DNA from 4 places in the Halomonas sp. C10-5 genome. Region 2 is predicted to be linked to each of the others. Evidence: predicted binding sites of a transcription regulator. Region 2 holds the regulator's gene; each other region holds the start of a gene.
What was found. The regulator FNR, encoded in region 2, switches genes on or off when oxygen is low (the NO sensors DNR and NnrR bind a similar motif). The targets are predictions, from matches to a motif close to TTGATNTANATCAA.
Positions count from the first base shown of each region.

Region 1: dsrO (sulfate reduction electron transfer complex DsrMKJOP subunit DsrO) is a predicted target of FNR. The motif match lies at 5,248-5,261, and genes of this name have one in related genera.
Region 3: ACJ7IV_RS11015 (Hsp20/alpha crystallin family protein) is a predicted target of FNR. The motif match lies at 2,728-2,741, and genes of this name have one in related genera.
Region 4: petA (ubiquinol-cytochrome c reductase iron-sulfur subunit) is a predicted target of FNR. The motif match lies at 4,040-4,053, and genes of this name have one in related genera.

Region 1 is NZ_CP175665.1:723,730-730,762, forward strand. It holds gene ltrA (group II intron reverse transcriptase/maturase) at 1-15, shown strand, start outside; gene ACJ7IV_RS03405 (molybdopterin dinucleotide binding domain-containing protein) at 133-3,228, opposite strand; gene nrfD (NrfD/PsrC family molybdoenzyme membrane anchor subunit) at 3,221-4,393, opposite strand; gene dsrO (sulfate reduction electron transfer complex DsrMKJOP subunit DsrO) at 4,377-5,153, opposite strand; gene ACJ7IV_RS03420 (XRE family transcriptional regulator) at 5,417-5,914, opposite strand; gene ACJ7IV_RS03425 (APC family permease) at 6,019-7,033, shown strand, end outside.
Region 2 is NZ_CP175665.1:2,778,565-2,785,597, reverse strand. It holds gene ACJ7IV_RS13020 (sodium:solute symporter family protein) at 1-292, opposite strand, end outside; gene ACJ7IV_RS13015 (DUF4212 domain-containing protein) at 299-559, opposite strand; gene ACJ7IV_RS13010 (DUF294 nucleotidyltransferase-like domain-containing protein) at 1,126-2,946, shown strand; gene ACJ7IV_RS13005 (3'-5' exonuclease) at 2,981-3,607, shown strand; gene ttcA (tRNA 2-thiocytidine(32) synthetase TtcA) at 3,691-4,596, shown strand; gene fnr (fumarate/nitrate reduction transcriptional regulator Fnr) at 4,732-5,475, opposite strand; gene ACJ7IV_RS12990 (radical SAM protein) at 5,584-6,924, opposite strand; gene ACJ7IV_RS12985 (sulfite exporter TauE/SafE family protein) at 7,016-7,033, opposite strand, start outside.
Region 3 is NZ_CP175665.1:2,355,683-2,362,715, reverse strand. It holds gene ACJ7IV_RS11030 (SO_0444 family Cu/Zn efflux transporter) at 1-196, opposite strand, end outside; gene ACJ7IV_RS11025 (VIT1/CCC1 transporter family protein) at 325-1,083, shown strand; gene ACJ7IV_RS11020 (alanine/glycine:cation symporter family protein) at 1,159-2,595, opposite strand; gene ACJ7IV_RS11015 (Hsp20/alpha crystallin family protein) at 2,939-3,364, shown strand; gene ACJ7IV_RS11010 (histone deacetylase family protein) at 3,366-4,460, opposite strand; gene ACJ7IV_RS11005 (complex I NDUFA9 subunit family protein) at 4,576-5,484, opposite strand; gene ACJ7IV_RS11000 (zinc ribbon domain-containing protein YjdM) at 5,616-5,954, shown strand; gene ACJ7IV_RS10995 (SUF system Fe-S cluster assembly regulator) at 6,160-6,624, shown strand; gene sufB (Fe-S cluster assembly protein SufB) at 6,697-7,033, shown strand, end outside.
Region 4 is NZ_CP175665.1:2,191,702-2,198,734, reverse strand. It holds gene ACJ7IV_RS10265 (S1C family serine protease) at 1-127, opposite strand, end outside; gene ACJ7IV_RS10260 (Nif3-like dinuclear metal center hexameric protein) at 248-1,009, shown strand; gene ACJ7IV_RS10255 (Z-ring associated ZapG family protein) at 1,069-1,518, opposite strand; gene zapE (cell division protein ZapE) at 1,723-2,892, shown strand; gene rplM (50S ribosomal protein L13) at 3,155-3,583, shown strand; gene rpsI (30S ribosomal protein S9) at 3,597-3,986, shown strand; gene petA (ubiquinol-cytochrome c reductase iron-sulfur subunit) at 4,204-4,803, shown strand; gene ACJ7IV_RS10230 (cytochrome b) at 4,803-6,062, shown strand; gene ACJ7IV_RS10225 (cytochrome c1) at 6,062-6,829, shown strand; gene sspA (stringent starvation protein SspA) at 6,969-7,033, shown strand, end outside.

The DNA.
Region 1 (7,033 bases), 1.4 Mb from region 2:
TTTGCCAACACTTGACCAACCGCCGTGGTACGGATCCGTTTGCCCGGTGGTGTGGGCGGACGGGGGCTAGCCCCCCTCCGACCCGATATCGGCAGGGAAAGCGCTTCGCCTCGAGGGGCGAAGCGCCGCTCTTCAGGCCTCCAGGCGGGTCACCCGGATCGGCATGCCCTGGCGCACGGCGGCGCCACTGATGGGCTCGAGCCAGGTGCCGTCGATACTGCGGGTCGGGTCCTTGAAGCCCAGGTCGTTGATGTTGATGCCGGCGCGCAGCCACTCGAGGTCGGGCTGGGACTCGCCGTCGATCACGTGGGGGGTGGCCCCCAGGTCGCGGTGGCCGTAGCCGTGCTCGATGCCCAGTGCGCCGGGCATCACGCCTTCGCCGACCAGTGCCAGGGCGACCACGCTGCCGCCGGGGCTCTCGATGCGGATGGTATCGCCGTGCTGGATGCCGAAGCGCTCGGCATCCTGGCGGTGCATCATCACCGGGTTGTAGGGCTTGATCATGCGCAGCCGCTCGAGACCGATGGCGTAGGAGTTCATCAGGTTGGACTTGAACGAGAACGCCAGCAGTGGCCAGTCCTCCTCTTTGAACACCTCGCGCATGGCGCGACCGTCGGCCAGCGGCGGCAGGGCATGGCGCGGCACGCCACGGTTGGGCTCGCCGGTCTGGGTGTTGATGCTGGTGCCCACCTGCTCGTTGTAGACGCACAGGGTGCGTTTCCAGGCGCTGGTGAGGTTCTCGCCCTTGAAGTGGTCCTTGAAGTCCTCGAAGCGACCGCCGCGGGCGTAGAGGTAGGCCACCGGGCCGCGCTCCTCGGGCTTGAGGGTGCGCTCCAGCCTGGGCAGCAGCGGGGCCAGGCCCGCGTGGGCGATGTCGCTCTCGTCGGCCGCGGGCAGCGCTTCACCCTGCATGGCCACGTTGGCGGCGGCGCGCAGGAAGAAGTCCTCGGCACGGTTGAGCGGGTGCAGGTTGCCATCGGCGTCGGGGATCGCCTCGTCGCCGAAGCCCGGCAGCCCGAGGCGCTTGGCGGTGGCGATGAAGAAGCTCTCCATGGAGACCGGCTCGCCTTCTTCGGTCTTCTGCTGGCGTGGCTCCACCACCGGCCAGCAGGCGGTAGTCATCTTGCCCAGAGTCCCTTTCCAGGAGCCGGTGAAGCCCCACACCTCATACATCACCGAGTCCGGCACGATGTAGTCGGCGTAGCGGTTGGTCTCGTTGAGGAAGCCGTCGACAGCGACGAATAGCCCCAGGCGTTTCGGGTCCTTGAGCTTGTCGGCGATCAGCCCCTCCAGGCCCGCCTGGCCGTAGATGGGGTTGGCCATGCAGCCGATCACGGCCTTGATCGGATAGGGGTAGCCGTCCAGCGCCGAGGGCAGGTGCTCGGTGAGGGTGGGCGGTGCCAGCGACCGCCAGGGAGCGCGGGCCGGGTAGGGGTTCTCGCCGGCGGCCACCTTGCGCTGGTACTCGGAGGATTTCTCGTAGGGGAAGCGCGAGCGGGAGAGGAAGACCCCCTTGGGGCCGCGCTTGCCAGGGAAGTTGGCCAGGTCGTAGCGGGGGCCGGTGCCGACGCCGTTGAACTGGCCGCCGCCAGCGGCGCTGCCGCCCTTGCGGTTGTGGTTGCCGGCCAGCACGTTGAGCATCTGCATGCCGAAGGCGGCGTAGAAGCCGTTGCCGGACATCATCCCGCCATGGGAGTTGGTTACCGCGCGGCGGCCGTGGCTGGCGAAGCGGGTGGCCATGTCGACGATGGTGGCCTCGGGGATGCCACAGTGCTCGGCATACTCGGCCAGGGTGTATTCGTTGGCGGACTCGCGCAGCAGCACCATGCTGCTCTTGACCCGCACGCTCTCGCCGTCGGCGAGTTCGACGTCGCGGTCGACGAACAGCTCGGCGGCCATGACATCGGTGCTCTTCGCCAGCTCGCCGTCAGCCACCACCATGGGCACGTCGGCGTCGCTGTCCGCCTCGGCCAGGCCCAGGTCGCTGGTGCGCAGGAAGCGGCCGCGGCGCGGGTGCGCATCGTCCGTGATCACCAGGTGGCTGGCATTGGTGTGGGTCGCCTCGCCGGCGGCCTCGGCGGCGGGCTGGCCGGGAAGCTCCAGGAACGCCTTGGCGTAGCCCTCGTGGTCGAGCAGCCACTGGATCATGGCCATGGCCAGGGCGCTGTCGGTGCCCGGACGGATCGGCACCCAGCGGTTGTGGTCGGCGGCGTGGGAAGCCGAGGCGTTGAGGCCCGGGTCCACCACCACATACTCCAGGGTGCCTTCGGCGCGCGCCTGGGCGATCAACCGCCCCTGGCGCTTGAAGGGGTTGCCGGCCTGGCTGGGGGCGGTGCCCACGTAGAGGATGAAGCGGGCGTTCTGGATGTCCGGCTTGGTGTGGGCATTCTTGGCCAGGTCATTCATCACCGCCCCCGAGCCCATGCGATAGGCCAGGCCGCAGTAGGAACCGTGGTGGCCGTAGTTGCGGGTGCCGAAGGCGTTGAAGGCGAAGCGCTTGAGCAGCGCGGAGCGGCCGTAATCGGTGGCCTCCATCACCATCAGCTGGTTGGCCTTCGGGCCGTACTCGGGGTTCTCCGGGTCGATGGGGGTATCGACGTCGTGGATGGCGCGCAGGCCATCCACATGGCCCTCGCCGAACAGGTCGCCACCCTCGCAGATCTCCTCGATGACCTGCTCGAAGGGCACCTTCTCCCATTCGCGGCTGCCGCGCCCGCCGACCCGCTTGAGGCAGTGGGTGACGCGGAAGGGGCTGTCGATCTGCGCCATCATGGCGTTGCCGCGGGCGCAGGCGGTGGAGCGGTTCTGCTGGCCCTGGTCGCCATAGGCGCTCAGCCCGCGCAGGGCCTCGACCACCGGGGTGCGCATGGGCAGGTGCTCGTCGGAGGAGAGCGGGTTGTAGGGGTTGCCGGAGACGCGCAGCACCTGGTCGGTGGCGTTGTCGACGCGCACCCGCACGCCGCATTTGGTGGTGCAGCCGTAGCAGACGGTGAAGGCCACGCGCTGGTCGGGGTTGAGGGTCAGCTCGCCGCTCACGGGGTCGACGGTGTACTCCGGTGCCAGGGAGTTGCCGTGGATGCGGTGCGCGGGCTTCTCGCCGGCGCTGCCGGTGACGCCCTTGGCCATCTTGACCAGCGGGTCGGAGTAGCCGGCGGCGAAGGTGGCGGCACCGCCGGCGGCGGCGCCCTTGAGGAAGCGGCGACGTGAGGTGTCGGGTGACTTAGCCATGACGGAGGGCTCCTTCGACGTCAGGATGTTCGGGGGAGGCGTCGGCGGTGCTGCCGCCCTGGGCGGCCTGGCGCCACGGCACTAAGAGGTCGATCAGCAGGATGGCGGCGAGCCACAGGCCGAAGGTACCGACGATGCCGAGGATGCCGGACGAGCCGGCGGGGATGCCGTAGTGGTGGAAGCCGGCGCTGTGGCGGGCCACGGTCTGCACGTCCATCAGCACCACCCAGCGGAACATCCAGCCGACGTGCAGGGCCACCAGGCCGAGCACCCAGGCCCAGGCGTAGAGTGCCGGGTGGCGTGAAGCGGGGCGAGTGAGCAGGTAGAGCACGGCGCCGAACAGGACCAGGCCGGTGAGGCCACCCCACAGGGCGGTGCTGCGCCACTCGGCGCTGTCGCGCACAGATTCCATTGCCGCGGCCACGGAGCCGACGTTGGCATTGATGCCGTCGAGGAACCAGCTGCCGGCGACGAGTCCGGCCACCAGGCAGGCCCCCAGCATCACCTTGAGCATCTGCCGACTGACCGTGGTGCTGCGCTCACCGGCCACGCGGTTGAGCACAAGGATCAGGCCGGTGGCGGCGATGAAACCGGTGGCCACGAACATCGGCGGCAGCCACACCGTGTGCCACAGCGGGCGGGCCTTGACGATGGCCACCTCGGCGCCGGTGTAGAGCATGATGCCGGTGGAGAGGGCCAGGGTACCGAGGCCCACCAGCACCACCAGGGCGCGCGGGGTAGGGGCGTCGCCCAGCGACAGCCAGCGGGCCACGAAACCGGCGATGCCGGGGGCCTGGCGATGGGCCTGCAGCGCCGGACGCCAGGCGAGCCAGGCCAGCACGATCACGCCCACCACGTAGAGGGGCAGTACCAGGCTGCCGACGGACATCCAGGAGTGGCTGTTGGCGTAGGCGTAGAAGTGCCAGAAGCGCAGTGGCTGGTGCAGGTCGGCGAGCAGGGCTACCGGTGCCACCAGGGTGGTGGTCAGGCAGGCGAGCAGCGCCAGGCGTGCGGTGGGTAGCCAGGCTTTCTTGCCGAACACCAGCGCCGGGGCGGCCAGCCACAGGGTGGCGTAGGAGAGTGCGATCATGAAGAAGTACTGCACCGCCCAGGGGTACCAGGCGATGTCGTAGCGCGGGGCGAGCAGCTCAATGGCGGAATTCATAGCCCATCTCCTGGCCGTGGGGATCGAGGACTTCCAGGGCGACCGGCTCGGCGTCGGGGCGAGTCACGAAGCGCTCGTCCATGCCGAGGTAGAAGACCTGGGGCAGGGTGTTCTTCTCCGGCTGCAGCACCATCAGCTCGTTGCGGTGCTCGGCGATCATGCGGCTGATCTGACTCTCCGGATCACGCATGTCGCCGATGATCCGCGCGCCGCCCACGCAGCTCTCCACACAGGCCGGCAGCAGGCCGGCTTCCAGCCGGTGGGCGCAGAAGGTGCACTTGTCGGCGGTCTGGGTGCGCTCGTTGATGAAGCGGGCGTCGTAGGGGCAGGCGTTGACGCAGTAGGCGCAGCCCACGCAGCGGTCGCTGTCGACCACCACGATGCCGTCCTGGCGCTGGAAGGTGGCCTCCACCGGGCAGACCGGCACGCAGGGCGGGTTCTCGCAGTGGTTGCACAGGCGCGGCAGCATGAAGGTGGCGACCTCACCGGTCTCCTGGTGCTCTACCTCGTACTGGGAGACGGTGGTGCGGAAGCTGCCCAGCGGGGCGGCGTTCTCGATATGGCACGACACGGTGCAGGCCTGGCAGCCGATGCACTGGCGCAGGTCGATGAGCATGCCGTAGCGCTTGCTGGGATCGCCTTCTCGACGGGGGGGCTGCTGGTTGATGCCGGCGCTGGCAACGCTGGAGAGCGGTATCAGGGCGGCACCCGCACTGAGGCGGGCCAGCTGGCCGAGAAGGGTGCGGCGAATGGGGTCCATGGCGCCTCCGGTGGCCTGGGTGGGGCGGAATCGTCCGCGCATTCAAGAGGTAAATCTGATACCGGAAGGCTACCTGCGACCAAGGTATATGGACTTGATGTCGGTCAATAGATTGTTGGCAAGCGCTTAATGCTCGCGTAATGATGTGCAAGCCAATGAATATCTGGGTTTTTTTCGGCGAGTCGGCAGGACAAAAAACGCCCTGCCGGCGGGGCAGGGCGTTCGCTGTTCGGGGCGCGTTGCGTGATGCGTGGCCGGGCGGCCTAGTGGGTGGCCCCCTGCTGCTCGATGGTGCGATGCACGAGGCGTAGCTCATCGATGGAGAGGTGCTCCAGCTTCCCCGCGAGGAGGTCGCTGATCTTCTGCATCGGCAGCCCGGCGCGGCGAGCGATCTCGCGGCTGCCGAGGTCTGACACGGCGATCAGCCGGGTCACGATGCGCATGAGGCGTGTACGTTGTTCCAGGTCCCTGACGTCGAGGTCAGGGCTGCTTCGCGGGGGGTCAAGAAGTTCCGCGGATCGGGACTGTCGTGCCGTGCTCATGATGCTCCATTGGGCGGTTGCGACAGCCACACTATGGCGGCTAGACGACGTTTTTGCCAGTGTCGATTGCATGCTGCTTTCGTGGCAGGTGTCGGTTCCCCCCGGCGGGGAGTGCCGTGCAATATTCTTTTCGACTAAATGAGAATAGAAGGTATCACTGTTTTGTCTGAAGTCCCGCAATCTCGGGGGTTCGGCTGGGCGTCGACGAATGTCTATCATCAAGAATATCGAACATCCTTGCTGTCAGACCCCGGGTTGCCTATTTTGTCGACGTTACGTGAAAACAAAGTTTTTAAGACAAAAAGACAACTATCGAGGATCTCATGACTCAAGATGCCACGACCTCACAGGGTCAGCTGTCGCGTGTGCTGGCCCGCAAGGATGTCCTCGCCCTGGCCTTCGGTGCCATGATCGGCTGGGGCTGGATCGTGCTGACCGGCAGCTGGATCCAGTCTGCCGGCAGCCTCGGGGCGATCACCGCCTTCCTGGTTGGTGGGCTGATCATCGTGCTGGTGGGCCTCACCTACGCCGAGCTGGCCTCGGCGATGCCCCAGGTGGGCGGCGAGCACGTCTACAGCTATCGCGCCATGGGGCACTTTGCCTCCTTCCTGTGCACCTGGGCAATCACCCTGGGCTATGTCAGTGTGGTGGCCTTCGAGGCCGTGGCGCTGCCCACGGTGGTGGAGCACCTCTTCCCGAACTACGCGGTGGGGCACCTCTGGACCATTACCGGCTGGGAGGTGAAGGCTACCTGGGTGGCGGTCGGCGTGGCCGGCTCGCTGGTGATGATGTGGATCAACTACATCGGCGTACGCACCGCAGCCCTGGTGCAGAAGGTGGTGACCCTGCTGATCCTGGCAGTGGGCATCTTGTTCATCACCGGTGCCCTCTTCCAGGGCAGCACCGCGACCATGCAGCCGCTGTTCAGCGTCGAGGAGGGCGTGATGGGTGGCATCATGATGGTGATCATCATGGTTCCCTTCATGTTCGTCGGTTTCGACGTGATTCCCCAGGCCGCCGAGGAGATCAACCTGCCGTTCCGCGAGATCGGTCGGGTGCTGATGATCTCGGTGATCCTGGCGGTATTCTGGTATGCCTTCATCATCCTCGGTACCTCGCTGATGCTCGACAGCGAGGCGCTGGGTGCCAGTTCGCTGGCGGTACCGGATGCCATGCAGGCGGCCTTCCAGGCACCCTGGGCCGGCAACCTGATGATCCTGGCAGGTATCGCCGGCATCATCACCAGCTGGAATGCCTTCTACATCGGCGGTTCCCGGGCCATCTATGCCCTGGCGCACTCGGGCATGCTGCCCGCCTGGCTGGGCAAGCTGCACCCGA
Region 2 (7,033 bases):
ACTTGCGCAGGTAGGGCGCCAGCAGCATGGCCAGGATGACGTAGCCGCCGGTCCAGCCCATCAGGAAGGTGGAGTTGGCGTAGCCGCCGGAAGCCAGCAGGCCGGCCATGGAGATGAACGACGCGGCGGACATCCAGTCGGCGGCAGTGGCCATGCCGTTGGTGATCGGATGGACGCCGCCGCCCGCCACATAGAAGTCCTTGGTCGAGCCCGCTCGGGCCCAGATCGCGATGCCGATGTAGAGGGCAAACGAGGCCCCTACGAACAGCAGGTTGATTGCAAATTGACTCATGCTGTCTTACTCCCCGAGTCCGAATTTCTTGTCGAGTTGGTTCATTCGCCAGGCGTAGAAGAAGATCAGGCAAATGAATGTCAGGATCGAACCCTGTTGGGCGAACCAGAAGCCCAGGTCGGTGCCACCGACCGGGATGCCGGCGAGCAGCGGCCGGAACAGGATGGCGCAGCCGTAGGAGACGAAGGCCCAGACGACCAGGCAGCCAGCGATCAGGCGCACGTTGGCCTTCCAGTACTCGGTTGAGTCGACTTTCTCTTCTGCCATGTCGTGTTCTCCACTTGTTGTTGAGCTAGGGAACTTGTGCAGTCGTTGGTTGAGGGATCACCAGGGCAATCGCACGCCCCCGGCCGCGAGGCGCATTGGTGTCGTGCGATTGCCCTGCATGATGCAGGTGGATAGTGGTCAATGAGTGGCAAAAATGAATCCCAGACTTTCGTATCATGAGAATAAAGCAATTCAACGCGTTTTATAAAAATCGTTTTTTTTCAGAGTGTTGAATTGATTGTTTTCGTGAAATGCCGGGAGCGGCGGTGGCAGGATAGAACCATGGTATATCCTGTTCTCCTATGACCTTTGTCTAGGAATGAATGGGTGGGATAGGACCATGGTCTAAGCGGTGCTCGGTCGATACGATCGTCTAGCTTATCGGCGAGGTGTCGTCGTTGTTATGCTCCAGAGAAGTACCGATGTGTCATCGGCATCATCGACAGCCGATCACGCCTGCGGAAACCAATAACAATGCCGCCGCTGAAGCCGCCCCGGGTCGCCGCCGAACGACGTCCGGGGTAGGGGTCTTCCTCGCAGTGGTGGCCGATCCGTGAGGTCCAGCCATGGTCGATCTCGATCTTTCCCAGCCGCCGTTCACGCTGCTCGACGACGCTGGTCGCGAGCGCGTGCGTCAGGGTGTCGATCTGGCCTACTTCGACCGCGACGAGATCATCCTCGAGGCCGGCCAGCCCGGCGAGTATGTCTTCATTATCCACAAGGGCGAGGTGGCCGAGATCGATACCACCCAGCCCGCGGCTCGGGAACGCATCGGTCATTACACCCAGGGCGACCTGTTCGGTGCCATCAGTATCCTCAATGGCAAGAGTCGCTATCGCTTTCGCGCCGAGCAGGAGAGCCTTTGTTACCTGCTGCCCAAGGCGCTGTTCCTCGAGCTGTGCGATGACTGCCCGCCATTCGCCGAGTTCTTCCGCCAGACCCTGGCTCACAAGGCCCGTCTGCTTACCGAGCAGCGCGCCGAGGGCGGGGTGACCATGGCCGGCTTCATGCTGGCGGCGGTGGACGAGTGCATGCGCGAACCGCTGGTGGTGCCCGCCACCACGACCATTGCCGAGGCGGTGGCCACCATCAACGAGCGGCGTGCCGACTCGCTGCTGGTGGCGCGTGACGGCGGCCACGGCATGATCACCAAGACCGACCTGCTCAATGCCCTGGTGGTGGACGAGCTCGGTCGCGACTCTCCGCTGGAGGGGCTGGGCCATGGCGAGCTGATCACCGTGGCGCCCGGGCAGTACCTGTTCGAGGCGCTGGTGATCATGACCCGCCACAAGGTGGAGCGGGTGGTGGTGATGGAGCAGCAGCGCCCGGTGGGGGTGGTGGAGCTGACCGACGTGCTCAGCTACTTCTCCAGCCGCAGCTACGTGGTCAGCCTGCAGGTGGAGCAGGCGGAGAGCCTGGAGGCGTTGGCCGCCGCCAGTCGCCGCACTCCCGAACTGGTCAGCGCGCTGATGGCCCAGGGGGTCAAGCTGCGCTTCGCCATGGGGCTGCTGGCCGCACTCAACGGGCGGATCATCAACAAGGCCTGGGGGTTCCTGGTGGATGAGCGCTACCACGCCGGTAGCTGCCTGATGGTGATGGGCAGCGAGGGGCGCGGCGAGCAGATCCTCAAGACCGACCAGGACAATGGTCTGATCCTGGCCGACGACCTCGACTGGCCCGATTGCGCCGAGCAGATGCAGCGCCTGACCGACACCCTGATCGAGCTGGGCTATCCGCCCTGTCCCGGCAACATCATGGTCTCCAACCCCGAGTGGGTGGGCACGGTCAGCCAGTGGCAGCGACGCATCGCGCGCTGGATCGAGGCCCGCGACGGCGACAGCCTGATGAAGCTCGCCATCATGCTCGACTCCCATGCGGTGGCGGGCAATCCGGCGCTGCTCGACCGGGTGCGCGACGACCTCTTCGCCCAGTGCGCCGGCAACGAGTTGCTGCTCTCCTACTTCGCCCGCACCATCCTGCGCTTCTCCACGCCGCTGACCCTGTTCGGTTCGCTCAAGCGTCCCCAGCACGGCATCGACATCAAGAAGGGCGGCATCTTTCCCATCGTCCACGGCGTACGAGTGATGGCCCTGGAGCGCGGCATCCGGCCCACCTCGACCCTGGAGCGCCTCGATGCCCTGGCCGACGACGGTCGCCTGGAACCGCGCTTCGCCGAGGACCTGGCCGAGGCGCTGTCGCTGTTCACCGAGCTGCGCCTCAAGCAGCAGCTGTCTCGCCGCGAGGGCGATGACGACAACCGCAAGCCCGACCGGGTCGTGGTCCAGGAACTCTCGTCACTGGAGCGCGACCTGCTGCGCGAGGCGCTGCATATCGTCAAGGACTTCAAGCAGCGCCTCTCGCATCGCTTCCATCTGGAATACTCATGAACCGACGGAACGACAACGACACAAGGAGCCCGTCATGCTCAAGGTCCTGAGGCGCGCCGCGGACCGAAGGCGCCATGCCAACGGCGAGTACGCTTGGCTGTTTCACCCCTATACCGGCGAGGAGATGGTGGTTATCGACACCGAGACCACCGGCCTGGATACCCGCAGTGCGGAGCTGGTGTCGATCGCCGCGGTGCGGGTGCGTGGCGACCGTATCCTGACCAGCGAGTCCCTGGACCTGCGCCTGAGGCGGCCCGACACGCTGACCGGCGACTCCATCCGCATCCATGGCCTTCGCGGCGTGGATCTCGACAACGGCGAGAGCATCGATGCCGCCCTGGCGCGACTGCTCGACTTCGTCGGCAATCGCCCGCTGGTGGGCTGGCACCTGGGATTCGACCTGGCGATCCTCAATCGCGAGCTGCGCCCGCGTTTCGGCTTCGAGCTGCCCAACGCCACCGTGGACGTGGCCCAGTTGTGGCGACGTCGGCTTTGGCGCCGGCACCCGGAGATCGACAGCCTGCCGCGCTTCGAGGCTGTCGCCGAGCGCCTGGGGGTGCCGGTGATGGGGCGTCATACCGCCCTGGGCGATGCGGTCACCACCGCGCTGATGTTCCTGCGCCTGGAGCGGGGCCACGCCAGCGGCGACCAGTTCGCCTGAGCGTGCCGGCGTCGCCTGGCGGCGGCGCCGATGGTAGGATGGGCGCCCTCCCATTTTCGCCCGCACTGGCAGCGCCAAGACCCATGCAAGACGCCGTGATCTTCGACCCCCGTGAGCGCCACGCCGCGCCCTCAGCCCCCGAAACGTCCGATGCCCCCGATGCACGGGCGAAGCGCGAGTTCAACAAGCTGCACAAGCGCCTGCGGCGCCAGGTGGGCAATGCCATCATCGACTACGGGATGATCCACGAAGGTGACCGGGTGATGGTGTGCCTCTCAGGTGGCAAGGACAGCTACACCCTGCTCGAGATCCTGCGCAGCCTGCAGCGCAACGCCCCGGTGAGCTTCTCGCTGGTGGCCGTCAACCTCGACCAGAAACAGCCCGGCTTCCCGGAGCACGTGCTGCCCGAGTACCTGGAGGGCACGGGCGTCGAGTACCATATCCTCGAGCGCGACACCTACTCGGTGGTCAAGGAGAAGACCCCGGAAGGCAAGACCACCTGCGCGCTCTGCTCGCGGCTGCGGCGCGGCTCCCTGTACGGCTTCGCCGAGGAGATTGGTGCCACCAAGATTGCCCTGGGCCACCATCGCGAGGATATCCTCGAGACGCTGTTCCTCAACATGTTCTTCGGTGGCAGCCTCAAGGCGATGCCGCCCAAGCTGCTCTCCGATGATGGCAGGAACATGGTGATACGGCCGCTGGCCTATTGCCGCGAGGCGGATATCGCCGAGTTCGCCCGGCAGATGGCCTTCCCGATCATCCCCTGCAACCTGTGTGGCTCCCAGCCCAACCTGCAGCGGCAGCTGGTCAAGGAAATGCTCGCTGAGTGGGAGGCGAAGCACCCCGGGCGCCTGGAGAGCATGTTCAAGGCGGTGACCAACGTCGCCCCCTCGCAGCTGGCCGACCGCGAACTGTTCGACTTCGCCGGGCTGGAGGAGAAGCAGGCGAGGATGCAGGCCAGTCGGATCGAGATCCGCCAGGAGTCTTAGGCGGGAAGGGCCCGGGCTTCGCCGGGGAGCTTGAAGTTTCGAGAGCGGCGCTTCGCGCCTGGAAGCTGGAAGAGAAATCGCCCCCATGGCCTTGCCATGGGGGCGATTTCATTCAGGCGGCCGACCCGCTTCCAGTTAGTGCGCGCCCTCTTCCTCGGCCAGTCGAGTCAGCGACGGCAGGTCGAGGATATTCACCTCGCGCCCGGAGACAGCCACCAGGCCCTGGGTCTGGAAGCGTCCGAGGATGCGGCTCACCGTCTCCACCGCCAGGCCCAGATAGTTGCCGATATCGGCCCGCGACATGGAGAGGCGGAAGCTGTAGGGGGAGTAGCCGCGCCGGCGAAAGCGCTCGGAGAGGCTGGTGAAGAAGCTGGCCAGCCGCTGGTCGGCGGTCTTGCGCGACAGCAGCCGCATCATGCGGCGGTCGTCGCGCAGCTCCTTGCTCATGCTGCGGTAGAGCTGGCCGCGCAGTTCCGGCAGCGACTCCGAGAGGTGGTCCAGGCGGTCGAAGGGGATCTCGCAGACAGTCGTGGTTTCCAGCGCCACCACGGTGCCGGGGTAGTGCTCCTCGTCGATGCCGTCGAGGCCCACCAGCTCGCTGGGCAGGTAGAAGTTGGTTAGCTGGTCCTCGCCGCTGCCCTCAGTGGTGACCTGCTTGAGGCTGCCGGAGCGAACCGCGAACACGCTGGTGAAGGGGCTGTCCTGGCGGAACAGCGCCTCGCCCTTCTTGAGCGGCGCGCGGCGCCGGATGATGGCGTCGAACTGGTCCATGTCCTCCACCTCCAGCGCCAGTGGCAGGCAGAGCGAGCTCAGGCTGCAGGTCTGACAGCGTGTCTCCTGCAGCACCGAACGCCGTCGGCCGGTGAGGGTGTCAGCCATGGCCCTTTCCTTCTTGATCGTGGTCATGGGCCCATTATGGAGCAAAGCGCGGGCAGGGCAAACCACCCTGGACAGGGTAATGGAGAACGACGCCGCCCCGAGGCGGGGTCAGGTGGTCGGCGGAGGAGTGAATGCCTCGAGGATGCGGGGCAGCCGCCAGTGTCCCTCGGCGGTCAGCACCATCCCGTCACCCGTGAGTTCAACCAGCCCCTCGGCGCGCAGCGCCTCCAGGCCGGAGCCCGTCACCAGGGCGGCAGGATCGATGGCGCGACCGCAGAGCAGTGTCTCGAGCGTCTCACGATAGCGCTGCTGCTCGGCCGTGAGGCGTATGCCGCGGGCAGCGGGCAGGCGACTGGCATCCAGGGCTTCTTCGTACTCCGCCAGGCTGTCGGTGTTGCGTATCCACAGATCGCCGATGCGGCTGGTGGCGCTCATGCCGAGCCCCAGCAGGTCGCCGGCGGGGCCCTGGGTAAAGCCCAGCGGGCCGTGACCCAGGGTACCGCTGGCCTGGGCCTGGGCCAGGCGGTCAGTGTGGCGTGCATAGAGGCCGAGGCCGATATGCACGTAGCCGGCAGCATCCAGTCGGCCACGCGCCTCTGCCAGCAGCCGCCGGCGTGTCGCCGCGTCGGGCAGCCAGTCGCGGTGGATGGCACGCTGGGCCAGATGACGCTCGGGGCGGTGGTGGTAGCGGTAGAGACGGATGCGTGCCGGGGCCATGCCGATCACCTGCTCCAGGGTATCGGCGAGGCCCTGCGGTGTCTGGAAGGGCAGGCCGAGCATCAGCGACAGCGTCAGTTCCCGGAAGCCAAGGCGGTCGGCCTCGTCGACCAGCGCCTCGGTCAGGGCGCGTGGCTGGATGCGATTGATGGCCTGCTGGACCCGGGGGTCGAGTTCCTGCACACCCAGGTTCAGGCGGTTGAAGCCCAGTGCCTGCAGGTGGCGCAGGGTGAGCATGTCCGCCTCTCGGGGGTCGAGCTCGATGCTGAAGTCGCGCTCCCGGGCACCGGAGAGGCCCAGGCGGGCATCCAGACGGTCGAAGAGGTCGCTCATCTGGTCCAGGGCAAGGAATGCCGGCGTCCCGCCGCCCCAGTGCAGACGCATCACCGAGGGCAGGCCGGTGAGTCGGCGCCGGGCCAGCACCATCTCGCGGTCGAGCCGCGACAGATAGGGCTCGGCCTGGCGGTTGTTGCGGGAGGGCACGCACTGGCTGGCGCAGAAGCGGCAGGCATGACGGCAGAAGGGCAGGCGTACCTTTACCGCCAGGGGCGCCTCTGCCGGGCGGTCGGCGAGGGCCGACTCCAGTGCCGGGGCGCCGACGCTGTCGCGATAGTGGTGTGGGCCGGGATAGGCGACCTCGGCGGCAGATACCAGGTCGCCCGCGCCGGGCAGCGGCTCTCGAGGCGGACTCGAGGCCCCGAAGGGGGCGGTGCGCTTGGCGTGAACGGACATGGGGCGACTCCGGGTCGTGAACATACTCCCCATGCTAGGGTGCCGCGGCCAGGCAAGCGTTGAGCTGCGTCAATCCCGCGTGGAATAGTGATCAGCCAGCGTGTCCACC
Region 3 (7,033 bases), 420 kb from region 2:
CGCCACAGGAGCACAGGGGCAGCGGGGCGCCAATGATGGCGGCGCGGGTCACGCTGGCCACGCCGCGCCCACCGACCCAACGCTGCAGCAGCTGCTCGGGGAGCAGCGCCTTGATCAGGCCGGCGATGGTCAGCCCCAGCAACAGCCAGGGGGCGGCCGAAAGGGCAACCTGCAGGATGGCGTGAAGCAGCGTCATGGCGATAGGCTCCCGTGAGGGTGTTGCCCCAGCTTACCATGCACCGGGCCCCACTCAGCAGTGGCTGCCTGGCGTCACTGGATATGCCAAGCTGGAGTTGGTGATATCGGTGAATCGGGGGGAGCGGCATGCAAGGACACAAGCGTGGCGATCTGGAGGAGGAGCATCATCCCGAGGCCATTCGCCGACGGCTGCAGGGCGGCAATGCCGGGCAGAGCCTGCCCGATGCCATCCTCGGCGGCATCGATGGCTGCGTGACCACCTTCGCCGTGGTCTCCGGCGCCTTCGGTGCCGGCTTCTCGGCCACGGTGGCACTGGTGCTGGGGTTCGCCAACCTGCTCGCCGATGGCTTCAGCATGGCGATCAGCAACTACGAGGCGATCAAGGCCCAGCGCGAGCATATCGACGGGGTGCGCCGCGACGAGCACCACCATATCGACGTGATCCCCGATGGCGAGCGTGAGGAGGTCCGCCAGATATTTATCGCCAAGGGCTTCAAGGGGGAGGTCCTGGAGCAGGTGGTGGAGACCATCTGCAGCGACCGCGAGCTGTGGGTGGAGACCATGCTGCGCGAGGAGCATGGCCTGCAGACCGAGGGGTTGAGCCCCCTGCGTTCGGGGCTTGTGACTTTCGTCGCCTTCCTGGTGGTGGGCGCGGTACCGCTGCTGCCCTACGCCGTGCCCGGCCTGGCCGCCAATACCCAGTTCCTGGCGAGCCTTGCCCTCGCCGGAGTGATGTTCTTCCTGATCGGTATGGGCAAGAGCCTGGTCTACCACCAGCCGGTGCTTGCCTCCGGGGTGCGCACCCTGCTGATGGGGGGCGCCGCGGCGGGGCTGGCCTTCCTCACCGGCCATCTTGCCCAGGCGCTGTTCGGCGTCGGCCTCTAGCCGCCCGGAGGCAAAAGGCAACGCCACGCGTGGGCGTTGCGTTACGGTGGTGAACTGGCGCTTAAGGGGCTCGCCTCAGCGCCCGGGCCAGGCCCTGGGGTCGACCTTGTCGGCCAGCCTGGGGAAGCGACTCGGATCGAAGATGGGGTCCTGTCCCGCCTTGAGCTGGCGCTCGTAGTCCTTGAGCAGCGCGAAGGCCACCGGGGAGAGCAGCAGAATGGCGACCAGGTTGATCAGTGCCATCATGCCCATGGAGAGGTCGGCGAAGTTCCAGATGGCCCCCAGGCTTGCCATGGATCCGACCATCACCATTCCCAGCACGGCCAGGCGATAGACCAGTATGGCCAGTGGTGCGCGGCGCGGTCCGGCCAGGTACTCCACGTTGGATTCGCCATAGGAGTAGTTGGCGATCACCGAGGTGAAGGCGAACAGCAGGATGGCGATGGCGATGAACTGACCACCCCACTCGCCCACGTGCCGGGAGAGTGCAATCTGGGTGAGCTGGATGCCGTTGGCCTCGTCGCTGGCCAGCAGCTCGGGGCCTGCCATGATGATGATGGCCGCGGTGGCGGTGCAGATCACCAGGGTGTCGAGGAAGACACCGAGCATCTGGATGAAGCCCTGGGCCGCGGGATGGTTCGGATGGGTGGTGGCAGTGGCCGCGGCGTTGGGGGCCGAGCCCATGCCCGCCTCGTTGGAGAACAGCCCGCGCTTGATGCCGTTCATGATGGCCTGAGCCACCGCGTAGCCCACCGCACCGCCGGCAGCCTGTTCGAGTCCGAAGGCGCTCTTGATGATGGTGCCCAGCGCTGCGGGCAGGTCGCCGATATTGAGCAGCACCACGGTCACCGCCAGCAGCAGATAGAGTAGCGCCATCAGCGGCACCACCAGCTCGGCGACCCGGGCGATGGACTTGAGGCCGCCAAAGATGATCGGCGCGACCACCACGACCAGCACCAGGCCCATGGCCCAGGTGGGTACGGCGAAGGCCTCCTGCATCGCCTGGGCGATGGAGTTGGCCTGTACGCTGTTGAAGGCCAGGCCGAAGGCAATGATCAGGCAGATCGAGAAGAGTACGGCCAGCCAGCGCAGGCCCAGGCCACGCTCGATGTAGCGCGCCGGACCGCCGCGGAAGGTCTGGTCACCGTGGTCGACCTTGTAGGCCTGGGCCAGGGTGGATTCCACGAAGCTGGTGGCCATGCCGACCAGGGCGGTCATCCACATCCAGAAGATGGCGCCGGGGCCGCCGAAGTAGATGGCCACGGCCACGCCGGCCAGGTTGCCGGTGCCTACCCGAGCCGCCAGGCTGGTGGAGAGCGCCTGGAAGGAGGAGATGCCGCCGTCCCCCTCACGGGAGTGGCGCAGCAGCTTGAACATATGGCCGAAGTAGCGGAACTGGATACCGCGGGTCATCACGGTGAAGTAGAGGCCGGCACCGATCAGCAGGTAGATCAGTACGCTGCCCCACAGCAGGCCATTGCCGCCGTCTACCAGTCGGTTGAAGAATTCCATGAAAGTCGCCTGATTTGCGATGGGTTCGGGCGACTATTCTTCATTTTCCACCCCTGTTGGCAACTATTTCCGTAGGGGAGTGTTGTTATGGTTTTTTCTCTTGTCTTGTCGGTGGGGGCAAGGGAGCCATGGTTGACATGTATCAAGGCGAAAGGGTGGGTCTGGTCTAGGCTGCTGATTGGGCGAACCTGTTAGTGCGGGCCTGGCGACGAGAGTCGCGAGAGGGTCGTGTGCCGGGTCCTGCCATCAACCTGTTGCCAAGCGTCTGGAGGGTGTCAGTATGGCCAAGAAATCCAAGGAAACGTCCCCGGCCCCGAAAACGGAGTCACGGAGTGTCAGTCCCTTGCATGAATTCGATCGCTTCTTCGATAACGTCTTCGATCGCGGCTGGATGCCCATGCTGCATCGCGACCCCCCGCTGTGGGAACGCTTTGCCGGGTTCGACAAGGGCATGCCCAAGGTCGATGTGATCGAGCGTGATGCCGAAGTGGTGGTGCGGGCCGAGGTGCCCGGCTTCGAGCGCGAGGATCTCGAGGTGTCGGTCAGCGACCGCAGCGTCACCGTCAGGGGCGAGCACCGGCAGGAGAGCAAGGAAGAGGAGGGCGAGTTCTATCGCTCGGAGATTACCACCGGCTCCTTCAGTCGCAGCGTGCCGTTGCCCAGCGATATCGACGCCGACAAGGCCGAGGCGAGCTTCAAGAACGGCATCCTGGAGCTGACCCTTCCCAAGCTCAACAAGGCCACTCGGCGCAAGGTCGAGGTCAAGTGAGCTAGCCGAGGAAGGCGCCGCGATGGAAGGCAGCGGCGGCTTCCACTTCGGCTATCCCGCGCCGCCCGGGTTCCGGCGGCGCCTCGCCGGCCAGCACGCGCAGTACCGCGCTGACCCCGCGTGACAGGGAGATGAGGTTGTAGCCCCCTTCCAGCACGAAGACCAGTCGACCTCCGCACTGCTCCCGGGCCAGGGCCTGGAGGATGCCGGTCATGGCGGCAAAGCCGTCATAGGAGACATTCAAGGCCAGGTCATGGCTGTGGGGATCGAAGCCTGCCGAGACCAGGATCAGGTCGGGCCGGAACCACTGCGCGGCGGGGATCAGGATCTCGCGAAACGCCTTGAGGTAGGCAGCGTCACCGGCATCAGCCGGCAGCGGCACGTTGACGTTGGTGCCATCACCGAGGCCTACCCCGATCTCCTCGAGGCTGCCCGTGCCGGGATAGAAGGGCGCGCCGCGGTGGATGTCGAAGAGCAGCACGTCGGGGTCGGCCCAGAAGATGTCCTGGGTACCGTTGCCGTGGTGGGCATCCCAGTCGACGATCATCACTCGCTCGCAGCCCAGTATCGTCTGGGCATGGGCGGCGGCCACCGCCACGTTGTTGAACAGGCAGAAGCCCCGGGCGCGAACCGGCTCGGCGTGATGGCCCGGCGGCCTCACCAGGGCGAAGCTGCTCTCCGCGCGTCCCTCGACCACCGCTTCCACTGCCGCGATCGCCGTACCGGCGGCCACCTCGGCGGCCTCGATGCTGCCGGGTGACACCGCCGTGGTGTCCACGTCCAGCCAGGCGCTCTCGCCGCGCAGTTGAAAGATGCTGTCGAGATAGGAGAGGGTGTGGACCCGTGCCAGCTGTTCGCGTGTCGCGGCCACCCCTGCCTCGAAGGTCACCCCGGGGACCGGCTCGAGTTCGAGGAAGTGGCGGATGGCAGTGAGCCGGGCGGGGTGTTCCGGGTACTTCCAGGGCACACCGAGACCCGACAGCAGCGAGCGGATTCGCGTGTCCATGCGCCCCGGGAGGAATGGCACCTCGATATCCGGCTCGTGGGCCAGCATGCGCTCGTCATAGAAGGCGATCACCCGACTCTGGTCGCTCACGGCTGGGACTCCCTGTTTGCCGAGGCCCTACTGGAGGTGGGCCCGCCTCCCCAGCATAGCCGTCCGGGCGGTGCGCTGTCCGTCAGGGACGCATTTTGCGTCACCCAGGGGGCCGTCAGTGTCCGGGCAGGCAGCGCGGCAGGCAGTCATGCAGGGTGCGGGGCACGATGCCGAGGTCGGCGAAGCCACCGGCGTCCGGGTCGGCCAGGTTGTCGCGCTGCATCAGCAACACCTGGTCCCGGGTCAGGGGTGGCGAGGGCAGCGGGGCGAGCAGGGCGGCGGCCAGGCGCCAGGCGAGGAAGGGCAGTGGCACCAGCCGCGGATGACGCTCCAGCTGCGCCGCCACCCGTTGCACCAGTTCGCGGTAGCTTAGGATCTCGGGCCCACCCAGCTCGAAGAGTCGGCGCGCCACCGGGCGAGAGCCGCTCAACCGCACCGCGGCGCGGGCCACGTCGTCCACATGCACCGGCTGCAGCCGGGTCGCGCCACGGCCGAACAGCGGCACCAGTGGCAGGCGTACCAGCCGGGCCAGGTTGGCCAGCAGGGCGTCATCCGGGCCGAACAGCACCGAGGGGCGCAGCAGGATCGCCTTGGGCAGCGCCTCGAGCACGGCGTCCTCGCCGGCGGCGCGGGCGCGCACATAGGCGGAAGGGGAGTCGGCGCTGGCGCCGATGCCCGAGACATGTACCAGCCGGGCGATGCCGGCCTCCCGGGCGAGCCTCGCCAGTCGGCCGGCCCCTTCCGCGTGGATCGCGGTGAAGGTCGGGCCCGCCCGGCGCCGCTCCACATAGAGGCCCACCGCATTGATCGCGGCGACGCTGCCCGCCAGGGCGGCGGCCACCTGACTCTCGTCGCGAATATCGCACGCCATGCACTCGATGCGGTCCCCGGGCTCGCGCCAGTCGGGCAGGCGCGGGTGGCGCGCGGCGATGCGTACCGCCCGGCCGGCTTCCACCAGCTCGCGCACGATGGCGCGGCCGAGGAAACCGGTGCCACCGAAGACCGTGGTCGGGCCCTCCTGCATGCTGCTTCCTTCTCACCGATGAAGAGCGTCAATCCTGCCAGGCCGGGCCGTGGCCGTCATGTGTCCGCTGGAGACCCGTGCCGCCGCGGTGTACGCTTGGCGGCTTTCCGCCACCCCGTCAGGAGCCCGCCATGAGCGATCTGCCCGTCTGTCCCGCCTGCTCTTCCCCCTACACCTATGAGGACGGCATCCAGTATGTCTGCCCCGAGTGCGGCCACGAGTGGTCCGGGGAAGCGAGCGTCGAGAGCGATGACACCCTCCAGGTACGCGATGCCAACGGCAACCTGCTGGCCGATGGCGACAGCGTGACCGTGATCAAGGACCTCAAGGTCAAGGGCTCTTCCCTGGTGGTGAAGGTGGGCACCAAGGTCAAGAACATCCGTCTGGTCGAGGGCGACCACGATATCGACTGCAAGGTCGACGGGGTCGGCCCCATGAAGCTGAAGTCCGAGTTCGTGAAGAAGGCATGAGCAGGTGCGGGGCAAGGATCGCGATAGTGAGCTCTAATGAGAACGATAGGCGTTCTTGATGTGAATGGTGCCTATCGTGCTGTAAAGCTGCCCCTTTGGCAGGGAAACCGTCTCGCGGGCTTCACATCGAATTCATACAGGACTAAAATGGTCCGCAATCGAGGCACGGTATTCCGCCGGGCCGCTCGCTGACAGGAGGCTCGTCATGCTCAAGCTCTCGCGGCTGACCGACTATGCCGCCGTGGTGATGGCCCAGATTGCCCGTCACCCCGAGCAGCCCCAGGCGGCGGCCGAGCTCGCCGAAGCGGTCCAGCTTCCGCATCCCACCGTCAGCAAGACGCTGAAGATGCTGGTGAAGGCGGGGTTGCTGGAGTCGCGGCGCGGTGCCCAGGGGGGATACTCCCTGGCGCGGCCCGCCTCCGAGATCACCGCCATCGACATCATCACCGCCATCGAGGGGCCGGTGGCGATGACCGAATGCAGTCATGCCGAGGGCGACTGTGACCTGGCCGCTACCTGCGGCGTGGCCGACAACTGGCAGCGCGTTTCGCTGGGGGTGCGCACCCTGCTCGGCAGCGTGACCCTGGCCCATCTGGCCAGCGCCTCGCCGATCAAGCTGCCGGTGCAGCTGCCCATCCAGAGCGTGAGCCTGGCCGCTGACACGGCCTGAGCCACTCAAGTTTCATCGGATTCAATCGGCGAGCCCGTCTCGCCGGCCCAACCGCCCGGGAGGGGAGAGATCATGGCAAGTCAGGAAATGGAACAGTTGGTCCGTCGCGACTACAAGGAAGGGTTCGTGACCGACATCGAGAGCGACACGCTACCGCCCGGCCTCGACGAGGATGTGATCGCCTTCATCTCGAACAAGAAGGGCGAGCCGGAGTGGATGCTGGAGTGGCGCCTGGACGCCTATCGCAAGTGGCTGAAGATGACGCCACCCTCCTGGGCGCACCTTGACTATCCGCCCATCGACTACCAGTCGATCTCCTACTTCAGCGCCCCCAAGCGCCCTGAGGATCGCCCCCAGAGCCTCGACGAGGTGGACCCCAAGCTGCTCGAGACCTACGAGAAGCTGGGCA
Region 4 (7,033 bases), 590 kb from region 2:
CCGCATCGCGTCCGGAGAGCTGCGGGAAGGTGTTGAGAAGCACCACGGCAAGCAGCACACCGATCACCACCGGCAGCAGGTAGGGGGCAAGTGAGCGTAGACGTTGGCGCGGCGGTCGGTACGGCATGCGGGGCTCGGTCCTCGTCTGGGCGATTACTTCGAACAGTTGTCGGTCGCCGGGCCCGGGCGGCGACGGTTACAATCGGCGCATGGTAACACCTTCATTCCACAGCGTCCGGAGGAGACGATGACCCATCGCGATGTGCTGGTGGCGGCCTGCGCCAGCAAGCTGCAGCCCGACCGCTTCAAGGATTACACCGTCAACGGCCTGCAGGTGGAGGGGCGTGACGAGGTCAGGCGGGTGCTGAGCGGCGTCACCGCCTGCCAGGCGCTGCTCGACGAGGCGCTGGCGTGGGAGGCCGACCTGGTGCTGGTGCACCACGGTTACTTCTGGAAGAACGAGCCGGTGGCGGTCACCGGCATGAAACGCCGACGGCTGCAGACCCTGCTGGCCAATGACATCAACCTGCTCGCCTATCACCTGCCGCTCGACGCCCATGCCGAGCTGGGCAACAACGCCGAGCTGGGACGCCGGCTGGGCTTTATGGTGGAAGGCTGTGCCGACGGCGAACTGGGCGAGGGTCTGCTGTGGATCGGTACGCCGCCCGCCGGCATGGAGGCGCAGGGGCTGGCGAGCCATGTGAGCGAGCGGCTGGGGCGCGAGGCGCTGCTGGTCGAGGCGCCGGATGCCGGGGAGGTGCGTCGCGTGGCCTGGTGCACCGGCGGTGCCCAGGACATGATCACCGCGGCCTGGGAGGCGGGGGCCGATGCCTTCATCTCTGGAGAGATCTCCGAACGCACCACCCACCTGGCCCGCGAGCTGGGCATCCACTACCTGTGTGCGGGACATCACGCCACCGAGCGCGACGGTGTCCGCGCGTTGGGCGAGTGGCTGGCCGAGGAGTTCGGCGTCGAACACCGCTTCGTGGATATCGACAACCCGGCGTGATACCCCGACACCATGACGCCCCGCTGGTGGGGCGGGGCGTCGGGGGGCTCACGTTCGGCTCAGTAGCGGGGCGCCTCGGGCTCCCGGGTGGTGTCGTCCTTGAGGCCGAAGTCCTCGGAGAGGGTGCCGCCGGAGCCGTCGGCATAGTCACGCGGCGTCGCCAGGGCTTCGTCGCTCGTCGCCTCGGCGGGAGGCGCTGCCTCTTCCACGGCCAGGCCGCGGTGGCCCCTGGTGCGTCCCCCTAGGCTACTGGCATCCTCGGCGAGACGGGCGGCCAGCGCCTCGCTGTCGTGGCGCAGCGTCGCCGCCAGACGGCTGACCTCGTCGAAGTGCTCATCGAGGCCGTCGCGCAGGGCCGAGAGCTCCCTGTCGCGCTCCGCGAGGCGCTGGCGCAGGCGCTGCATGCCATCGGCACCGGCATTGAGCAGGTGATACCCCAGTGCCCCCAGGCCGATACCGGCCAGCAGGCAGGCGATGGCCAGAATCCAGTTGATGTTGCTCTCGTCCACGTCGGTCTCCCTGCGGCGGTGAACGATCCAGCGGCCGGCAATACGGCGGGCGGATCCGTTGGTGGGGCGGTGGCCCCGCGCGCACCATTATAGGGTCGAGCGCCGCTGCCGGGTCAACGCGGGCGGAGGGTGGCGATGCGCTTCGTGGTTCAGGCGCGTATAATATGCAGCCTGTCGAAGCCGCAACAGGCCGTTTTCGCCCCCATGAGTGCCGTACATCGAGACATTCGTCCGACCCCCATGGCCCGCTATCGGGCCGATCTGGAACGTGACGACTTCCAGTATGACGCCGCCCAGGAGCAGGCCGTGGAGCATCTGCAGCGTCTCTATGATGACCTGCTCGCCGCGCCGCCGACGCCGCCCCAGCCCGCCGCCTCTGGCAGTGGTCTGGCCTCCCGTGTGGCCGGGCTGTTCGGCAAGCGTGCACGCAGTGAACCCGAGGCGCCGGTCCTGCCGGAGGTCCGTGGGCTCTACTTCTGGGGAGGGGTGGGGCGCGGCAAGACCTACCTGGTAGATGCCTTCTACGAGTCGCTGCCTTTCCCCGAGAAGATGCGCACCCACTTCCATCGCTTCATGCAGCGGGTGCATAACGAGCTCGAACACTACAAGGGCGAGAAGAATCCGCTGCGCCTGATCGCCGCCAAGTTCGCCGCCGAGGCCCGGGTGATCTGCTTCGACGAGTTCTTCGTCAAGGACATCACCGATGCCATGATCCTGGCCAATCTGCTCGAGGCGCTGTTCGAGCGCGGGGTGGTGCTGGTGGCGACCTCCAACATCGTGCCCGGTGAGCTCTACAAGGATGGCCTGCAGCGGGCACGTTTCCTGCCTGCCATCGACCTGCTCGAGCGCCACTGCGAGGTCGTCAACGTCGATTCGGGCATCGACTACCGGCTGCGTGCCCTGGAGCGAGCCGAGATCTTCCACTCGCCCCTCGACGAGGCCGCCGAGGTGGAGCTGGCGCGTAGTTTTCGCGAGATCGCCGGCCATGACGGCGAGGTCGATGTGCCGCTGGAGGTCAACCATCGGGTGCTGCACGCCCGGCGGCTCCATGACGATGTGGTGTGGTTCGAGTTCCGTGAGCTGTGCGACGGCCCGCGCAGCCAGAACGACTATATCGAGCTGGCCCGGGAGTTCCACTCGGTGCTGGTTTCCAACGTGACCCGCATGAGTGGGGCCACCGACGACCAGGCGCGGCGCTTCATCAATATGGTCGATGAGTTCTACGACCGCGGGGTCAAGCTGCTGATGTCCGCCGAGGCGCCCGCCGAGGCGCTGTATGCCGATGGCCGCCTCGAGTTCGAGTTCCAGCGTACGCTGTCGCGATTGCAGGAGATGCAGTCCCACGACTACCTGGCGCTGCCCCACAAGCCCTGACCTGGCCCGGCTTCGCCGGGCCAGGAGTTTGAAGAGCGGCGCTCCGCGCCTGGAAGCCTGAAGCTTGAAGAAAAACCATGACCCCAGAGTTAGTGGGATCATGCTGCCTTCCAGCTGGCATTGCCTCGGGTGGGTCGATTCGTGTAGACTTCGCGCGCTCTACTCGTTGTCTTCGCCTGTTGAAGACAACCAAGAAGAATAGGGATGGTTCCATGCCGGCCCGCCGGCGGCAGAACCCAATACACTTGATTGGTGAGATTCCATGAAGACGTTCACTGCCAAACCGCAGTCCGTCGAGCGCGACTGGTACGTCGTCGACGCTACGGACAAGACGCTCGGCCGTCTGGCCACAGAGATCGCTCGTCGCCTGCGCGGCAAGCACAAGCCGGAGTTCACCCCGCACGTGGATACCGGCGACTACATCGTCGTGATCAACGCCGAGAAGGTGAAGGTCACCGGCAACAAGGCCGCGGCCAAGACCTATTATCGCCACACCGGCTACCCCGGTGGTCTGCGTTCCATGACCTTCGACAAGATGCTCGATCACGCCCCCGAGCGTATCATCGAGAGCGCCGTCAAGGGCATGCTGCCGAAGGGCCCCCTGGGCCGCGCCATGTACACCAAGCTCAAGGTCTACGCCGGCGCCGAGCACCCGCACGCCGCCCAGCAGCCGCAAGAACTGAACCTCTGAGGGAATCTTCGCCATGACACAGCAGTATTACGGTACCGGGCGCCGCAAGACCTCTACCGCCCGCGTCTTCCTGAAGCCGGGCACCGGCAAGATCACCGTCAACAATCGTGAGCTGGACCAGTACTTCGGCCGCGTCACCGGTCGCATGGTAGTGCGTCAGCCCCTCGAGCTGACCGACACCCTCGGCCAGTTCGACGTCTACGTCACCGTCAAGGGTGGCGGCGGCTCCGCCCAGGCCGGCGCGATCCGTCACGGTATCACTCGTGCGCTGATGGTCTACAACGAAGACTTCCGCGCCCCGCTGCGCGAAGCGGGTTACGTGACCCGTGACGCGCGTCAGGTCGAGCGCAAGAAGGTCGGCCTGCGCAAGGCACGCCGCCGTCCGCAGTTCTCCAAGCGCTGATCGCCAGCCATCTTGGAAGCTTCGACGCCCGGGTTTATCAACCCGGGCGTTTCTTGTTCTGGGTCAACAATTTGTGTGTGTCATGCCACCTTGGTCAAGGTCCTTTTCCTTGTGCGGGGCGGCTCGATTTCTTAACATGTACCGCATTTGGTGTCCGTGTTCGCGGGGATGATGCCCGTGATGGATCAACGGGTAAGCTGATGGGAGAAACCTTGAAATGGCAGATAACGGCGTGAACAAGGGTCGGCGCCGTTTCCTCGTGGGTGCCACCACCGTTGTAGGTGGGGTTGGTGCCGTCGGGGTTGCGGTCCCCTTTGTGGCTTCCTGGCAGCCGAGTGCCAGGGCGAGAGCGGCGGGCGCGCCGGTCAAGGCTGACGTGTCCAAGCTGGAGCCGGGTCAGCGCATGGTCGTGGAGTGGCGTGGCAAGCCGGTGTGGGTCGTCTACCGTACCCCGGAGATGATCGAGCGAACCGAGGGCTTCGACGCCTCGCGTCTGGCCGATCCCGATTCGGAGGTTCCTCAGCAGCCCGCCTATGTGACGGGTCCGCTGCGGGCGATCAAGCCCGAACTTGGCGTCTATATCGGGATCTGCACCCATCTGGGCTGCTCACCGCTGTTCCGTCCCGAGCCGGATGCCGACGACGTGGGCACCGACGACTGGCCGGGTGGCTACTTCTGCCCCTGTCACGGTTCGCGCTTCGACCTGGCGGGTCGGGTATTCCGCGGGGTGCCGGCGCCCACCAACCTGGAGGTGCCGCCTTACCGCTTCGAGTCCGACGATATCATTGTCGTTGGCGAAGATGAGGAGACTGCCTGATGGGTAACCCGAACAAGGCGATGGCGGAGAAGGGCATCATGCGCTGGGTGGATGAGCGCTTCCCCGCGACGCAGATGTGGCAGGAGCACCTGTCCAAGTACTACGCCCCCAAGAACTTCAACTTCTGGTACTTCTTCGGCTCGCTGGCGCTGCTGGTGCTGGTCAACCAGATCCTGACCGGTATCTGGCTGACCATGAGCTACAACCCCTCCGCGGAGGGCGCCTTCGCCTCCGTCGAGTACATCATGCGCGATGTGGAGTGGGGCTGGCTGATTCGCTATATGCACTCCACCGGCGCCACGGCGTTCTTCGTGGTGGTCTACCTGCACATGTTCCGCGGCCTGCTCTATGGTTCCTACAAGGCGCCCCGCGAACTGGTGTGGATCTTCGGCATGGCGATCTACCTGGCGTTGATGGCCGAGGCCTTCATGGGCTACCTGCTCCCCTGGGGTCAGATGTCCTACTGGGGTGCCCAGGTCATCATCTCGCTGTTCTCCGCCATCCCGGTGATCGGCCCCGACCTGACCCAGTGGGTGCGCGGCGACTTCCTGATCTCCGGTATCACGCTCAATCGCTTCTTCGCCCTGCACGTGGTGGCGCTGCCCATCGTGATCCTGGCGCTGGTGGTGCTGCACATCATTGCCCTGCATGAGGTCGGCTCCAACAACCCGGACGGCATCGACATCAAGCAGAAGAAGGACGAGACCGGCAAGCCGCTGGACGGCATCCCCTTCCACCCGTACTACACGGTGAAGGATATCGTCGGCGTGGCGGTGTTCCTGTTCGTCTTTGCGGTGGTGATCTTCTACTTCCCCGAGGGTGGCGGCTACTTCCTCGAGAAGCCCAACTTCGAGCCGGCGAACCCCATGGTGACCCCGGACCATATCGCGCCGGTGTGGTACTTCACGCCCTTCTACGCGATCCTGCGCGCCATCAACTTCTCGCTGTTCGGCCTCGACGCCAAGCTCCTCGGCGTGATCTGCATGGGGGGGGCCATCGCGGTGCTCTTCGTGCTGCCCTGGCTCGACCGCAGCCCGGTGCGCTCCATCCGCTACAAGGGCTGGATCTCCAAGGTGATGCTGGTGCTGTTTGCCATCAGCTTCGTGATCCTCGGGGTGCTGGGCGTGTTGCCCGCCACCGATGGTCGGACCCTGGTGGCCCAGATCTGCACCGCCATCTACTTCGCCTTCTTCCTGCTGATGCCGTTCTACACCCGGCTGGAGAAGACCAAACCCGTTCCGGAGAGGGTGACTGGCTAATGAAAAAGCAACTGTTCGCACTGCTCTTCGCGCTGGTGCCCCTGACGGCGATGGCCGCGGGGGGGGCGAGCGTGCCGTACTCCATGACGCCCGACCTGGACGACAAGGCGTCGTTACAGCGAGGCATGCAGCTCTACACCAACTACTGCATGGGCTGTCACTCCCTCGAGCACCAGCGCTTCGCGCGGGCCGCCGAGGACCTGAACATGCCCCAGGACCTGGTCGAGGAGAACCTGATCTTCTCCTCCGATCTGGCCTTCAACGACCAGATGCATATCGCCATGAGCCAGGATGACGGCGAGGCCTGGTTCGGGGCGGCGCCGCCCGACCTGACCCTGGAGTCGCGCCTGCGCGGCACCGACTGGGTGTACTCCTACCTGCTGTCGTTCTACAAGGATCCTAGCACCGGTACCGGAGTGAACAACGCCGTGTTCGACCTAGTGGCCATGCCCAACGTGCTGGAGCCGCTGCAGGGTGTGCAGGAGAAGGTGTGTGCCGAGACCGACCGCCCCGTGGATGGGGCCGAGCTCGATCCGCTGACCGGCAAGTACCAGTCCTGCGAGACCCTGCAGGTGACCCAGCCGGGTGAGATGGAGCCCGAGGAGTTCGAGGAAGCGGTCTACGACCTGACCAACTTCCTGGCCTATGTCGGCGAGCCCTCCAAGCTGCAGGCCCAGGCCCTGGCGCCCAAGGTGCTGATCTTCATCTTCATCTTCGGTGTCATCGCCTACCTGCTCAAGCGCGAGTACTGGCGCGACATCCACTGATCCACCGCGGGTGGACAATGCGGGGGCGCACGGCCATCGGCCATGCGCCCCCGCGACGTATGTGCCGGGCGAAACGCTCCCCCGCGGAGCGGGTCCCGCGTGCTATCATAGTCGTTCGATTTGATGCGAGGATTGTTTCATGGGTGTAGTGGCCAAGCGGTCGTCGATGATCTTCTACTCCGGTGGTACTGATCACTTCAGTCA